Regions from separate parts of the Roseicyclus marinus genome, predicted to be linked through region 2. Evidence: riboswitches for the same ligand, from Rfam matches in the RefSeq annotation. Region 2 holds a riboswitch; each other region holds the start of a gene.
What was found. A riboswitch is a leader RNA that binds a small molecule or an ion and turns the genes downstream of it on or off. The one in region 2 is predicted to bind cobalamin.

Region 1 (4,663 bases), 150 kb from region 2:
TCAGGGGCCCGAGCGCGACAGGGGCCGCAAGAAGCGCCAGCGCCGGAAGTGCGAGGTATTTCATCCATGCCATGGCCGTGTCTCCGGGCTGGGGGAGGGTCAGGCGCAGAGCGCGGTGCGGTTGAGCGCGCATTGCGACCACAGGCCGTCGAGCGCGCGCACGAGCTTGTCCATCTCGGCGCGCCCATGCAGCGGCGAGGGGGTGAAGCGCAGCCGTTCGGTGCCGCGCGGCACGGTGGGGAAGTTGATCGGCTGCACGTAGATCCCGTGCCGGTCCAGCAGCATGTCGGACAGGGTCTTGGTATGGACCGGGTCGCCCACGATGACCGGTACGATATGCGATCCGTGGTCGAGGATCGGCAGGCCCAGACCCTTGAGCCGGGTCTTGAGAATTCGGGCGGCGGCCTGGTGCATCGTGCGCAGTTCGGGGTCGCGCTTGAGATGCGCCACCGAGGCCGCCGCCCCCGCCGCGATCGCGGGCGGAAGGGAGGTCGTGAAGATGAAGCCGGGGGCATAGCTGCGGATCGCGTCGCACATCCGCGCGCTGGCCGCGATATAGCCGCCCATCACGCCATAGGCCTTGGCCAGCGTGCCGTTGATGATGTCGATCCGGTCCATCAGCCCGTCGCGTTCCGCGACCCCGGCACCACGCGGGCCATACATGCCGACGGCATGGACCTCGTCGATATAGGTCAGGGCGCCGAATTCATCGGCGATGTCGCAGATCGCGGCGATGGGTCCGAAATCGCCATCCATGGAATAGATGCTTTCGAAGGCGATGAGCTTGGGGGCGGCGGGATCGTCGGCGGCGATGAGCGCGCGCAGGTGGTCCATGTCGTTGTGGCGGAAGATGCGCTTGGCCCCGCCGTTGCGGCGGATGCCCTCGATCATCGAGGCGTGGTTGAGTTCGTCCGAATAGATGATCAACCCCGGCAGGAGCTTGGGCAGGGTCGAGAGCGTCGCGTCATTGGCGACATAGGCGGAGGTGAAGACAAGCGCCGCCTCCTTGCCATGCAGATCGGCCAGTTCGGCCTCGAGCGCCTTGTGGTGCACCGTGGTGCCCGAGATGTTGCGCGTGCCGCCCGAGCCCGCACCGGTCGCGTCAAGTGCTGCATGCATCGCGGCCAGAACGGCGGGATGCTGGCCCATGCCGAGGTAATCATTGCCGCACCAGACCGTGATCGGGGCGCTGTCGCCGTTTTGCTTGCGCCAGGTCGCATGGGGGAAATGCCCCCGGTCGCGTTCGATGTCGATGAAGGTGCGGTAGCGGCCTTCGGCATGGAGCTGGCCCAGGGCGGCATCGAGGGCTGCGGCGTGTTTTTCGGGGCGGGAGGGCGCGGCACCCACGCGCGCCATCCCGGCGCAGGCCCTGTCGCCCGTGGTGCGCGTGCAGTGCCGGCACGTCGTGCAAGACGGTTTTGCCGCGTGAAAATGATCTGTCATGTCCTGTCCCCGGTTCGCGGCCCGATGGGGCCGATGACCTTTGGAGGCCAAGCTAGGCGCGATGAGAGGCGCGCTGCACCGCGCAAGGTATCACCCGTGTTCGGACCTTGGTCTGAGGTCATGGGGTGGGATGAGGCGAGTTGGCGCGCGCGGCACACCCATGGCGCGTATTGACGGCGGGCCCGTCCATGCGTCATGACGGTGGCGTGATCGGTTCCATCCCTTCCCGGGCTGGAGGCAAGAGGGAACGCGGTGGGGCATGCGTGCATGCCGAATCCGTGGCTGTCCCCGCAACTGTGAGCGGCGAGTTCGGCTGATGATGCCACTGGAGCGATCCGGGAAGGCCAGCCAGAATGAAGAACCGCGAGCCAGGAGACCTGCCGGTCATGCGTGCCCCAGCCGGGGCGCGGCCATCTGGACGCCGGGGAAACGCGTCTGGCTTGGGCGCGTCCGTGTCTTGGGCCGTGCTCCCGCCATATCTCCCCGTCCGTCCTTTCCAGGCGCGGCATGACCGCCGCACGTGAGAAAGAGGACGTTGATGAATCTTGGAAAGACCCTGCTGGCCGCGTTCGCCGCCGCCAGCCTGCCGATGACAGCTTCGGCGCATTTTCTTTTGACCTATACCGAAGAGGCCGTTTTCCAGGGCACCGGGGAAATCCCGGTCAAGCTGATCTTCTGGCATCCGATCGACAACGGGCCGGTCATGGATCTGGCCCTGCCGCGCGAATTCTACATGATCCATCGCGGCGAGCGGACGGACCTGTCGGACACTCTGCAACCCGTTGTTTTCCAAGGGGCCGAGAACAGCGGCGCGGCGTTCCTGGGCAGCGTGCCGATCCGGCGGTCTGGCGATTATGTTCTGGTGACGGTGCCCGAGCCCTATTACGAGGAAAGCGAGGATATCTATATACAGCAGATCACGCGGTCTTTTCTGAGCCGCAACGGCCTGCCCAGCGATTGGGACAGCATCATGGGCCTGCCGGCCGAGATCCAGCCCTTGAACCGGCCCTACAACGTGCTGGTCGGATCGACCTTTACGGGCCGTGTGCTGGCGGCGGGCGAGCCGGTGGCCGGGGCCGAGATCGAGATCGAATACATCGCCTCTGCCCCCGATATCGCGGGCAGCGCCACGACCCCGCCCACGATCACGCCGCCCGCAGGCGGCACGCTGGTCGCGATCAGTGATGTGAACGGCTATTTCACCTTTGGCATTCCGCGCGCGGGATGGTGGGGGTTTGCCGCGCTGGGCGTGGGGGTCGAGACCGAGTTCCAGGGCAAGGAATTGTCGCAAGACGCGGTGATCTGGGTCCACGCGAGCGAGCTGGAGTGACGCGATGCATATCGTCGACGGGGCGCTTGCGAACGAGGTGGTGATCGGGGGGGCGGCGTTGGCCGTGGGCGGTGTCGCGCTGGGTCTGAAGGCGCTGCCGCTGGAAAAGATCCCGGCGGCGGGCGTTCTGGCCGCGACGTTTTTCGTGGCCTCGCTCATCCATGTTCCGGTCGGCCCGTCCTCGGTGCATCTGATCCTGAACGGTCTGGCGGGGCTTGTGCTGGGCTGGGCCGCCTTTCCCGCGCTCTTTGTGGGGCTTTTGTTGCAGGCGGTGTTCTTTGGTTATGGCGGGTTCACGGTTCTGGGGGTCAATACGGTGAACATCGCCCTGCCCGCCGTGCTGGTGGGCATCGTGTTCGGGCCCTTGATCGCGCGCGGCTCGCCGGTGATGGCGGCGATCTGGGCCGGGATCGGGGGGGCGCTGGCCATCGCGGGGACGACGCTGATGGTGGCGCTGGCGCTGATGTTTTCGGGCGATGCGTTCCTGGCGGCGGCGCATTTCGTGCTTTTTGCCCATCTGCCCATCGTCGCGGTCGAGGCGCTGTTGTCGGCGGCGGCGGTCTACCTGGCCTGCCAGGTCAAGCCCGACCTGTTCCGGACGATCCGGGGGGCGCGCACGTGAGGGGGATGTTCCTGGGCCTGGCGCTGAGTGTCCTGCCGATGGCGGCAGAGGCGCATAATGTCATCGCCTCGGTCTTTGCGGCGGGGCGCCAGATCGAGGGGGAGATCGGGTTTTCCGATGGCCAGATGGCTGCCGGTGCGCTGGTCGAGGTGTTCGACGCCGATGGCAACCGGCTGGCGGAAGTGACGACCGACGAGGAGGGGTTTTTCCTTTATACGCCGACGGCGCCCGTCATCCATGTCTTTCGCTCGGACCTTGGGGCGGGGCATCTGGCGCTGATGTCGATGCCTGCCCATGAGGTCGCCACGATCATGGGGCTTGCCGCGCCCGATCCGGTGACGGCCGAGGCGGGCGGGGCTGTGGAGGCACAGGGGAGTGCCGTGTTGGGCGAGGCGGAGCGCGCGGCGCTTGCCGCGATGATCCGGCAGGAAATCCGCCCGCTGCGCCAAGAGCTTACGGCCTACAGGACCCAGAATGACCTGCAGACGATCCTGGGCGGGATCGGCTATATCCTGGGCCTGTTCGGGCTGGGGTTCTACCTGGCCGCCCGTCGCAAGTTGAAGGGCTGAGCGATGGCGCAGGTCCTGTCCCCGCAACAGGTGGCGCTCGACCCCGAGGGCAGGCTGTCGGGCTGGCTGGGTGATGTCGATCCGCGGTTGCGCATCCTGGCCGCGAGCCTGTTCGCGCTGGTCGTGGTGGCCTGCGCGTCGCTGCCGGTGCTGGCGCTGGCCTTCGGCCTGTCGTTGGCCCTGTTGCTGGGATCGCGCCTGCCGCTGGGGCGGATGCTGAAGCGGATGGCGGCGATGGACGGGTTCATCCTGTTCACGCTTGCGATCTTGCCCTTTTCGGTGCCGGGGGATGCGATTTTCACGCTCTGGGGCTTTGACGCGACATGGCAGGGCGTGGCGCTGGCCGTCGAGATCGCGCTGACGGCCAATGCCGTCGTGCTGGCGCTTCTGGTGCTGGTGGGCACGATGGAGCCCGTGGTGCTGGGCCATGCGCTTTACGCGTTGCGGATGCCTGCGGGGCTGGTGCAGCTGATGATGTTCTCGATCCGCTACATCGATGTGCTGCGCGCGGAATACCTGCGGCTGCGGGTCGCGATGAAGGTGCGCGGCTTTCGCCCCGGCACGAACCGGCATACCTATCGCAGCATGGGATACCTGGTGGGCATGATGCTGGTGCGCGCCGTGGAACGGTCGGAACGGATCATGGACGCGATGAAATGCCGGGGCTTCACGGGGCAGATACACCTGCACCGCGATTAC
Region 2 (4,663 bases):
TTGGCCGCGCGGCAAGGGTCTGGGCGGATCATCCTCGATCAATGCCATGGTCTATGCCCGTGGCCTGCCCGGTGATTACGAGGATTGGGCGAGTGCCGGAAACCCCGGCTGGGGCGCGGCGGACGTGGCGCAGGTCTACGCCCGCGTCGAACGGCGCATCCATGCGGATGGGACACGGACGGGCAACGGGCCGCTCTGGGTCAGCGACCGCTCGCCGGAATTCCACCCCTTGGGACGGCATTACATCGACGCGATCCGCGCCTTGGGATTGCCCGAGGGCGACACCGTCACCGGCGAGGGCGCAGGCCCCTATTGCACCACGACCCGCAAGGGATGGCGGCATTCGGCGGCCGATGCATTCCTGCGGCCTGCCATGAAACGGCCGAACCTGCGGGTCATCACCGGGGCCGAGGTTCTGGGCCTGATGCTGGAGGGGCGGCGCGCGACCGGCATCCGCTATCGGCGCGGGGGCCAGATCATGACGGCAGAATGCCGGGGCGAGGTGATCTTGTCGGCGGGTGCGGTGAAATCCCCGCAACTTCTGCAAGTGTCGGGCATCGGACCGGGCGATCTGTTGCAGCGGATGGGCCTGCCCGTGGTGCTGGACGCGCCGGGCGTGGGAGGCGCGCTGCAAGATCATCTTGCCGTCACCTATACCTATCGCTGCGAGGAACCGACGCTGAACCAGGTGATGGGCAGCCGAAAGGGTCAGGTGATGGCGGCGCTGCGCTATGCGCTGTTCCGCGACGGCCCCTTCAGCCTGAGCGTGAACCAGATGGGCGGGCTTGTGCGGTCGCGGCCCGATCTGGCGCAGGCCGACATGCAGCTTTACTTCAACCCCTTGTCCTATTCGACCGTCTACCGCGACAAGCGCCCGCTGTTGCGGCCCGATCCATGGCCGGGCTTCATCATCTCGTTCAATCCCTGCCGCCCGACCAGCCGGGGGCGGATCGACATAGCCAGCCCCGATCCGACGGCCCAGCCCGCGATCCGGCCCAATTCGCTGTCCACCGCGCGCGACCTGGACGACATGGTCGCGGGCGGGCGGCTCATCGCCCAGCTGATGGAGGCGGAACCGCTCCGCAAGCTGGCGGTGGCGGCGCATGGGTTCAGCCCTGTCGGGCAGCAAGATGACGCGATCCTTGCCGATGCGCGGGACCGCGCGGGCACGGTCTATCACCCCTGCGGCACCTGTCGCATGGCCCCGCAAGAGGCGGGCGGCGTGGTCGATCCGACCTTGCGCGTGCATGGGATGGACCGGCTGCGCGTGGTCGATGCCTCGATCTTTCCCAACATCACCTCGGCCAACACGAATGCGCCCGTGATCATGGCCGCGATGCGGGCGGCCGATCTGATCCTGTCGGGAGCCTGAGGCGCGAGGCCGGGACGGGTCTCGCCCGCGCCCCGCGCTTTGTCGCGGCGATATGGCTTGACCGGCGCGCGGCGGCGGCGTCTGATGGTGGTGATGGTGACCGGGGGCGATGCCTTCGGTCTGAAAAGGGAACGCGGTGAAAACCCGCGGCTGCCCCCGCAACTGTGAGCGGCGAGCGACCCCGATGAACCACTGGGCAAAAGACCGCCCGGGAAGGATCGGACGAGCCCAGACCCGCAAGCCAGGAGACCTGCCATCGCCCTTGAACCGAAACCCGGGCGGGGTGTCCGGACAGGAGTGATCGACATGCGAGCAGACCCGCGCCGCGCCCCCTCACGCCTGCCCTTTGCGGCACTCGCCCCCTTGCGCGGAGGGCGCAATGCTGACCGAAAAGACGCTGATCCAGCTCTTGAGCCACCAGGGACCGGAGGCCGCGCCTGAGCGGGCGCGCGAGCTGGGGCAATTGGGCTACATGCAATGGCTGGGCGGATTGCCCGGGGATGCCCCCTATCCGCAGACGGCGCTTGCGGCACTGCGGCTGGCCGAACCCTATGCCGGGGCATCGGGCGCGGTGGCGGAATTCTGCGCGCTGCTGGCCGCGTCGCTGACCTTGCCGCTGACACCGCTTGACCTGTCCCTGCCCCTACCCCGCAGGCGCGGCGGCGCGCGGACGCGGCGGCTGTCGCTTTAGGCGAAGGACCGCACAAGGGCCGCGACATCAACCGTCGCGCCCAGTCGCGTGGCGAGCAGATACAGACCCCCGATCTTGCGTTGCAGGAAAAGGGTTTCGGGCGGCGGCAGGTGCCACAATTCGCGCTCGCCGCCGATCTCCATCCCGCGTTTCCGTAGGCGGTCGGCGAAATCATTGCCCCGGAAATCGAAGGGCCCCGGCCCGCGCAACAGCGTGAAGCCCATCTCGGACATGTCGAGGATGGTCTGGCGATGCATGTCTGACAGGCCCGGCTTGATGAACCCGATCCCCTCGAGCGCGGCCAGAACGCCGGGTTGGTCATGGTCAAGGCCCGCGCGCAGAAGGGTGCGATAGGCCTCGGCCACGGGCGAGGAAATCTCGCGCGTGGCGCCGAAATCCAGAAGCACGATCTGACCCGTGTCGGGCCGCCAGCGGTAATTGGCGAAATTCGGGTCCGTCTGCATCAGGCGAAACTCGAACAATTCGCGCAGGCACAGCTCCAGTAGCGCGCTGACCGCCCGGTCGCGGATCGCGGGCGAGGCATGGGCCAGCGTTTCGATGGGTTCGGAGCGTTCAAAGCTCATGGCAAGCGCTGCCGGGCGGGTGCGGCTGTCGTCGAGCCGGGGCACGACGAAGCGCGCATCACCTGCCAGAAGCGCGCCGAAGCGCGCCAGCGCCGCGCCTTCGCGGGCGTAATCGGCTTCTTCGTGGAGTTGGACGCGCGCCTCGGCCATCAGGGGTTTGAGGTCGAGTTCGGCGGGCCAGAGACCGGACCAGCGGATCAGCGCCGCGACATTGTCGAGATCGCTGTCGATGGCCTCGCGGACGCCGGGATATTGCAGTTTCACGGCCAGCGTTTCGCCCTCGGGGGTCGTGGCGCGGTGAACCTGCCCGATGGAGGCGGCGGCAAGTGGCGTCGTGTCGAAACTGCGGAAAAGCTTGCGGAAATCTGGGCCGTAGGCGGTTTGTAGCACCTGCTTCAACTGCTGCGGCGGCATCACATGGGCCTGCGCGCGGAGCCGCGACAGGATCGCCTCCAGCTCGGGCGGCAAAAGATCGCCCGCCTCCATCGACAGAAGCTGGCCGAGTTTCATCGCCGCCCCGCGCATTTCGGACAGGCGGTCGGCCAGGCGGGTGATGTTGGCGGGCGTCATGACCAGATCGGCAAGGCGCGGGCGCTGACCCCGCAACAGCGCCTGCGCACCGCTGAGCGCCACGCCACCCGCAAGGCCGGTGGCCAGCCCGCCCATGCTGCGCGCGCGGGCGAACCGGCCTGCGGGCACGGGATGGGGGCGAAGATCGTTGGACCTGGTCATGGGGGCCTGCGCTGCGACGGATCAGGGCCAGATAGCGCCGCGGTGTCCCCGCTCAATCCCCCGGCGGATATGCCACGCCATCCGCCGCGCGGCGGGCAGCCGGGGCGACAGGCGGGACATGCGCCGCCCAGCGCCGGCGCCCGGCGCGTTTGGCGGCATAAAGCGCGGCATCGGCATCGGCCAGTAGGCGGGTCAGATCGGGCCGCTTGGGATAATCCACGCTGGCCGCGAACCCGATGGAGGCGGAGACCCGGCACAGATGATCCTGAAAGGGCAAGGGTTCCTCGATCGTGGCGATGAGGCGGGCTGCGACCTGTTCCATCTCGGCCCGCCCGGCGCAGTCTCGGAGCAGCACGAGGAATTCGTCGCCGCCGACACGACCCGCCAGATCGCGCTGCCGCAGCTGGTGGCGCAAGATCGCGCCCACGCGTTCCAGGACGGCATCGCCTGCGGCATGTCCGAAACTGTCATTGACCTGTTTGAACAAATCGAGGTCGAGATGCATGATTCCGAAATCCTGTGTCGGGTCGTCAAGGCAGCGGGCGATGGCGGCATCCATCGCGCGGCGGTTGGCCAGACCGGTCAGGGGATCGCTCAGGGCCTGCGCCTCGGCCTCGGCACGGGCGGCGTCGAGGCGTTGGGACAGGTGGCGCGACAGCGCCATCGTCGCGCTGTTGGCCTCGTGCAGGTAGAGCAGTTCGACAGTCTGGTCACAGGGCGAGAAATCGTTGAGCGTCAGGCCGAATTCCGAAACCGCGCGGGCAAAGGACAGGCCCAGCGAAATGTCGAGGATCAGGCCGGTTCCCGCAGGCAGCGTGGTCAGCGCCCCGCGCAGCGGCAGGTCGGGCGCATTGCGCAGGACAAGCCCGAGGCGTTGACCGGCCAGCGCCTCGAGCCCCGGCATCGTGGCGACCCGCGACGGTCGGCGCAATTCGATCAGCCGAAAGAGCGGCAGGCCCGCCAGCGGGCCGCGCCGCGCCATCTTGGTCAGGGTGGGGCCCGCCTGCACCACGCGCCCCTCGGGATCGGCCCAAAGATGCATCGGCATCAGCACGTCGAGCGCACCACCCGACAGGCCGATCACCCGGTCAAGGCTGGGCGGAAGGCCGATCATGCCCGCACCCGCCCCGGATCGAAGCGGCGCCCAGTCGAAAAGGCCGGGTCGAGCAACTGCACCTCGAGCCGTTCGACCGCCCCATCAAGCCCGTCGAGCCGCAAAAGCGCGAGCGCCCCGTAATCATCGGCCATGGCGCGCAGGCAACCCATCAGGATCGGCCCGATTCC
Region 3 (4,663 bases), 160 kb from region 2:
GGTAGCCACCGCAAATCCCCAGAACCTGCCCACCGCGCCGCACATGGGCGGCAAGATCCAGATCCCAACCCTGCGCGCGCAGATAGGCCAGATCGCCCCGCGTCGATTTCGTGCCCGGCAAGATCACCAGATCGGCATCCCCCGGAATGGCCTGCCCCGCGCCCAGCATGGTCAGACGCACCCCCGGTTCCTGCGCCAAAGGGTCCAGATCGTCGAAATTCGCGATCCGGCTGAGCGTCAGGCAAACGACATGCAACCCCTCGGCCCGGCGCGGCTTGGCCAGGTCGAGCGCATCCTCGGCGGGCAGTTTCCACGCCTCGGGAAACCACGGGCAGACCCCGTAGCCGCGCCAGCCGGTGCGCTCCGCGATCAGCGCATAGCCATCGTCGAACAGCGACGGATCACCCCGGAACCGGTTGATCAGGAAGCCCGCGATCATCGCCGCATCCTCGGGCGCGATCACGGCCTGCGTGCCGATGATCTGCGCGATCACGCCGCCCCGGTCGATATCGCCCGCCAGCACCACGGGGACGTCCGCCGCGCGGGCAAACCCCATGTTGGCGATATCGCCCGCGCGCAGATTGACCTCGGCCGGGCTGCCCGCCCCTTCGACCAGAACAAGGTCATGAGCGCCCTTGAGCCGCCCGAAGCTTTCCAGCACGGCGGCCATTAGCTGCGGTTTCAACCTTTGGTAATCGCGCGCCCGCGCGGTCGTCAGCCGCTGGCCCTGCACGATCACCTGCGAGCCCACATCGGTCTCGGGCTTCAACAGCACCGGGTTCATGTCGGTATGGGGCACCAGCCCCGCCGCCCAGGCCTGCAGGGCCTGCGCGCGCCCGATCTCGCCCCCATCGCCCGTGACGGCGGCATTGTTCGACATGTTCTGCGGCTTGAAGGGCGCGACCGACAGCCCGCGCTTGCGCGCCGCCCGGCACAGGCCCGCCACCAGAAGCGACTTGCCGACATTGCTGCCGGTCCCCTGGATCATCAGCGCGCGGGTCATTCAGCGCCCCCGCAGCGGATCGCCGCGCATCAGAATTCGATGCCCTTCTGCGCCTTCACCCCATCCTTGAACGGATGCTTGGTCAGCGTCATCTCGGTCACCAGATCGGCGGCCTCGATCAGCTCGGGCTTGGCGTTGCGGCCCGTCAGGCAGACATGGGTCATGCGCGGCTTTTGCGTCAGCAGGAAATCGACCACCTCGTCGATATCGAGGTAATCGTAGCGCAGCGCGATGTTGATCTCGTCCAGAAGCACGAACTGGATCTCGGGGTCGAGAATCTGTTCCTTGGCGATGCGCCAGCCGTTCTGCGCCGCCGCGATGTCGCGCTCGCGGTCCTGCGTTTCCCAGGTGAACCCCTCGCCCGACACGAAAAAGCGGCATTCGTCCGCGAAACGCTCCCGCAGAAAGGTCTTTTCCCCCGTCTCCCAATTGCCCTTGATGAACTGGACCACGGCGCAGGGCATGCCATGCGCGATGCAGCGCATGATCATGCCGAACCCGCTCGAGGATTTGCCCTTGCCTGCACCGGTATGGACGATGATCAGACCCTTTTCCTCGGTCTTGGTCTTCATCATCTCGTCCCGCGCCGCCTTGATGCGCTTCATCTTCTGATTGTGGCGAAGGGTCACGTCATCCATCGGGAGGTCTCCTTGAAACTTGACAGTGCCGGTGCGGCCTGAGCATCTGTCCCTGCTGGTGCCTGTGCTAACAGGTGAAAAGGGAATGCGCGAGGCCCCAAGCTACGGGCCGAACCGCAGCCGCCCCCGCGACCGTGACCGGAAAGGGCGCCCCATGGCCACTGACCCAAGGATGACTGGGTCGGGAAGGCCGGGCGACCGACAGGACCCCCTCCCCGGAGGACAGCCTGAAATCCGCAAGCCGGGAGACCTGCCAGCACGACGATGAAACCCGGGCGGGGTGCCCCGGTGTCGGATCGGCGGCCCCGTGCCGCCCTTCGGCCCGTGACATGCCCAAGCCGCGAGACTGGATAAAAAGCGCATGACGCGACCCGCCGAAACGGTCGAATTGCTTGTCTGCATCAAATGCAGGCAGGGACAGGACGCCCCCGAAGACGCCGAAAGACCCGGTGCAGCGCTCTACCGCGCGCTGTCGGGCGATGCCGTTCCGGGCGTGACGATCACGCCGGTCGAATGCCTGTCCAATTGTTCGCGCGGCTGCACGATCGCGCTGCGCGGTCCGGGGCGCTGGACCTATGTCTACGGCAATCTCGACCCGGCCCAGCATCCCGAGCTGATCCGCGACAAGGCCGCGAAATACGCCGCCACCGCCGATGGCCTCGTGCCATGGCGCGAGCGCCCCGAACATTTCCGCAAGAATTGCATCGCGCGGCTTCCCCCGCTCGTCCCCCCTGCCCCCAATCTCGGAGAGATGTGACATGGCCAATCTCGAAAAACTTCCCGTCACCGTGATCACGGGCTTCCTGGGCTCGGGCAAGACGACGCTCATCAGCCAGCTGATGAAGAACCCCGGCGGCAAGCGTCTGGCCATCGTGGTGAACGAATTCGGCGATGTCGGCGTCGATGGCGAAATCCTCAAGGGCTGCGCCATTCCCGAATGCCCCGTGGAAAACATCGTCGAACTCGCCAATGGCTGCATCTGCTGCACGGTCGCCGATGATTTCATCCCCACGATCGAGGCGTTGATGGCGCTCGACCCCCGCCCCGATCACATCCTGATCGAAACCTCGGGCCTTGCGCTGCCCAAACCGCTTCTCAAAGCCTTCGACTGGCCCGCGATCCGCTCCAGGATCACCGTGGACGGTGTCATCGCGCTTGCCGATGCCGAAGCCGTGGCCGCAGGCCGTTTCGCCCCCGATGTCGCCGCCGTCGATGCCCAGCGCCTTGCCGATGACAGCATCGACCATGAAACGCCGCTCTCCGAGGTGTTCGAGGACCAGATCGCCTGCGCCGATATCGTGCTTCTGACCAAGCCCGATCTGGCCGGCCCCGAGGGCGTGGCCCGCGCCCGCGCCCTGATCGAGTCCGAGGCCCCCCGCAAACTGCCCATCATCGAAGTCGCCGAAGGCACCGTGGACCCGCGCGTGATCCTGGGTCTCGAGGCCGCCGCCGAAGATGACATGGACGCCCGCCCCAGCCATCACGATGGCCATGACGACCACGAACACGACGATTTCGACAGTATCGTGGTCGACATCCCCGAAATCACCGACCCCGCCGAGCTGGTGGCCCGGATCACCGATCTGGCCCAGCGCCAGAACATCCTGCGGGTCAAGGGCTATGCCGCCGTCGCGGGCAAGCCGATGCGGCTTCTGGTGCAGGCCGTGGGCGCGCGCGTCCGTCACCAATACGACCGCCCCTGGACCGAGGCCGAGGGGCGGCGCGGTCGACTCGTGGTCATCGCGGAACATGACGATATCGACGCGGCCGCGATCCGGGGTATCCTGATCCCCGAGGCCAAGGCCGCCGAATAGGGCCACGGAGCAACCCGGACCGCCCCCATGCATGTCATCTTCCGCGAGAGCCACGGGCTCGAAGAAACCGAGACACCGACCGATCTGGGGCAATCGCCCGCCGATCTGGTCGTGCTGTCGCTCTCGGACAGCGATCTGGGGGCTTTCGCGGCAGGCTGGCATCGCGGCGGCGGGCCCGAGGGGCGGCTGCCCTCGCTCCGGCTCGCCAATATCGTGGCGCTGAAACATCCCCTGTCGGTCGATACTTACGTCGAACAGACATTGGCGGGGGCCAAGGGCATCCTGATCCGGCTTATCGGGGGCGTGCCCTATTGGCCCTATGGCCTGCAACAGATCGAGGCGCTGGCCCGTGACAAGGGGATAGCCCTGGCCGTCCTGCCCGCGGACGGGCGGCCCGATCCGCGCCTTGACGCGATCTCGACCGTCCCCGCCTCCACGCTGCGCCGCCTGAGCCAGCTTTGCGACACCGGGGGCGCCGTCGCGGCACAGGCCGCGCTGGCCCAGATGGCGCTCGCCGCCGGCCTTTACGCAGGCCCCGTGCCGGGGGCCAAGACGCTGCCCTTTGTCGGCGCATGGACGCCCGAGGATGGCGTGACCTGCCCCGCGCCCGCGATCTTTGCGGGTGACGCGCCGCTCGTCACCGTCGTCTTCTACCGCTCCTTCCTTGTTGCCGCCGACCTTGCCCCGATCGAGGCGCTTTTTGCCGCCCTGCGCGCACGGGGGTTCCGGGCGCTGGGTCTCTTTGCCCCCTCGCTCAAGGCACCGGGCGCGCGCGAATGGCTGGAACGGCAAGTGCGCGCCCTGGCCCCCGTGGCCATCGTCAACGCGACCTCCTTCTCCGGGCGGGGCGATGCCGGGCGCTCCCCGCTCGACGCCGCCGATGTTCCCGTGTTCCAGGTGGGGCTCTCGACCGCGACCCGCGACGCTTGGGACAGGTCCGACCGGGGCCTCTCTCCTGCCGATCTCGCCATGCATGTCGTCCTGCCCGAGGTTGACGGGCGGCTCTTCGCAGGGGTCGCCTCCTTCAAGGAACCGGGCGCGCGCGATCCCGACCTGCAATTTTCCCGCTTCGCCCATGCACCCGAACCGGCCCGGATCGACGCCATCGCGGACAAGGTGGCGGCCTGGCACAGCCTCTCGACCACAGCGCCTGCCCAGCGCCGCCTTGCGCTGGTCCTGTCGACCTATCCGGGGCGGGCGTGGAACAT

Region 1: another riboswitch for cobalamin. It lies ahead of AABA51_RS04360 (DUF4198 domain-containing protein); the one in region 2 lies ahead of AABA51_RS03730 (hypothetical protein).
Region 3: another riboswitch for cobalamin. It lies ahead of AABA51_RS04450 (DUF1636 domain-containing protein); the one in region 2 lies ahead of AABA51_RS03730 (hypothetical protein).

The regions. Positions count from the first base shown of each region.
Region 1 covers NZ_AP027266.1:906,606-911,268, forward strand. Annotated here, with positions in the region: gene AABA51_RS04350 (efflux RND transporter periplasmic adaptor subunit) at 1-73, opposite strand, end outside; gene hemA (5-aminolevulinate synthase) at 100-1,356, opposite strand; cobalamin riboswitch at 1,638-1,842, shown strand; gene AABA51_RS04360 (DUF4198 domain-containing protein) at 1,982-2,773, shown strand; gene cbiM (cobalt transporter CbiM) at 2,778-3,395, shown strand; gene AABA51_RS04370 (cobalt ABC transporter permease) at 3,401-3,964, shown strand; gene cbiQ (cobalt ECF transporter T component CbiQ) at 3,968-4,663, shown strand, end outside.
Region 2 covers NZ_AP027266.1:760,675-765,337, reverse strand. Annotated here, with positions in the region: gene AABA51_RS03735 (GMC family oxidoreductase) at 1-1,372, shown strand, start outside; cobalamin riboswitch at 1,450-1,644, shown strand; gene AABA51_RS03730 (hypothetical protein) at 1,752-2,063, shown strand; gene AABA51_RS03725 (ABC1 kinase family protein) at 2,060-3,379, opposite strand; gene AABA51_RS03720 (GGDEF domain-containing protein) at 3,432-4,493, opposite strand; gene AABA51_RS03715 (heme NO-binding domain-containing protein) at 4,490-4,663, opposite strand, start outside.
Region 3 covers NZ_AP027266.1:923,248-927,910, reverse strand. Annotated here, with positions in the region: gene AABA51_RS04460 (cobyric acid synthase) at 1-1,003, opposite strand, end outside; gene cobO (cob(I)yrinic acid a,c-diamide adenosyltransferase) at 1,033-1,641, opposite strand; cobalamin riboswitch at 1,681-1,912, shown strand; gene AABA51_RS04450 (DUF1636 domain-containing protein) at 2,003-2,398, shown strand; gene cobW (cobalamin biosynthesis protein CobW) at 2,400-3,455, shown strand; gene cobN (cobaltochelatase subunit CobN) at 3,483-4,663, shown strand, end outside.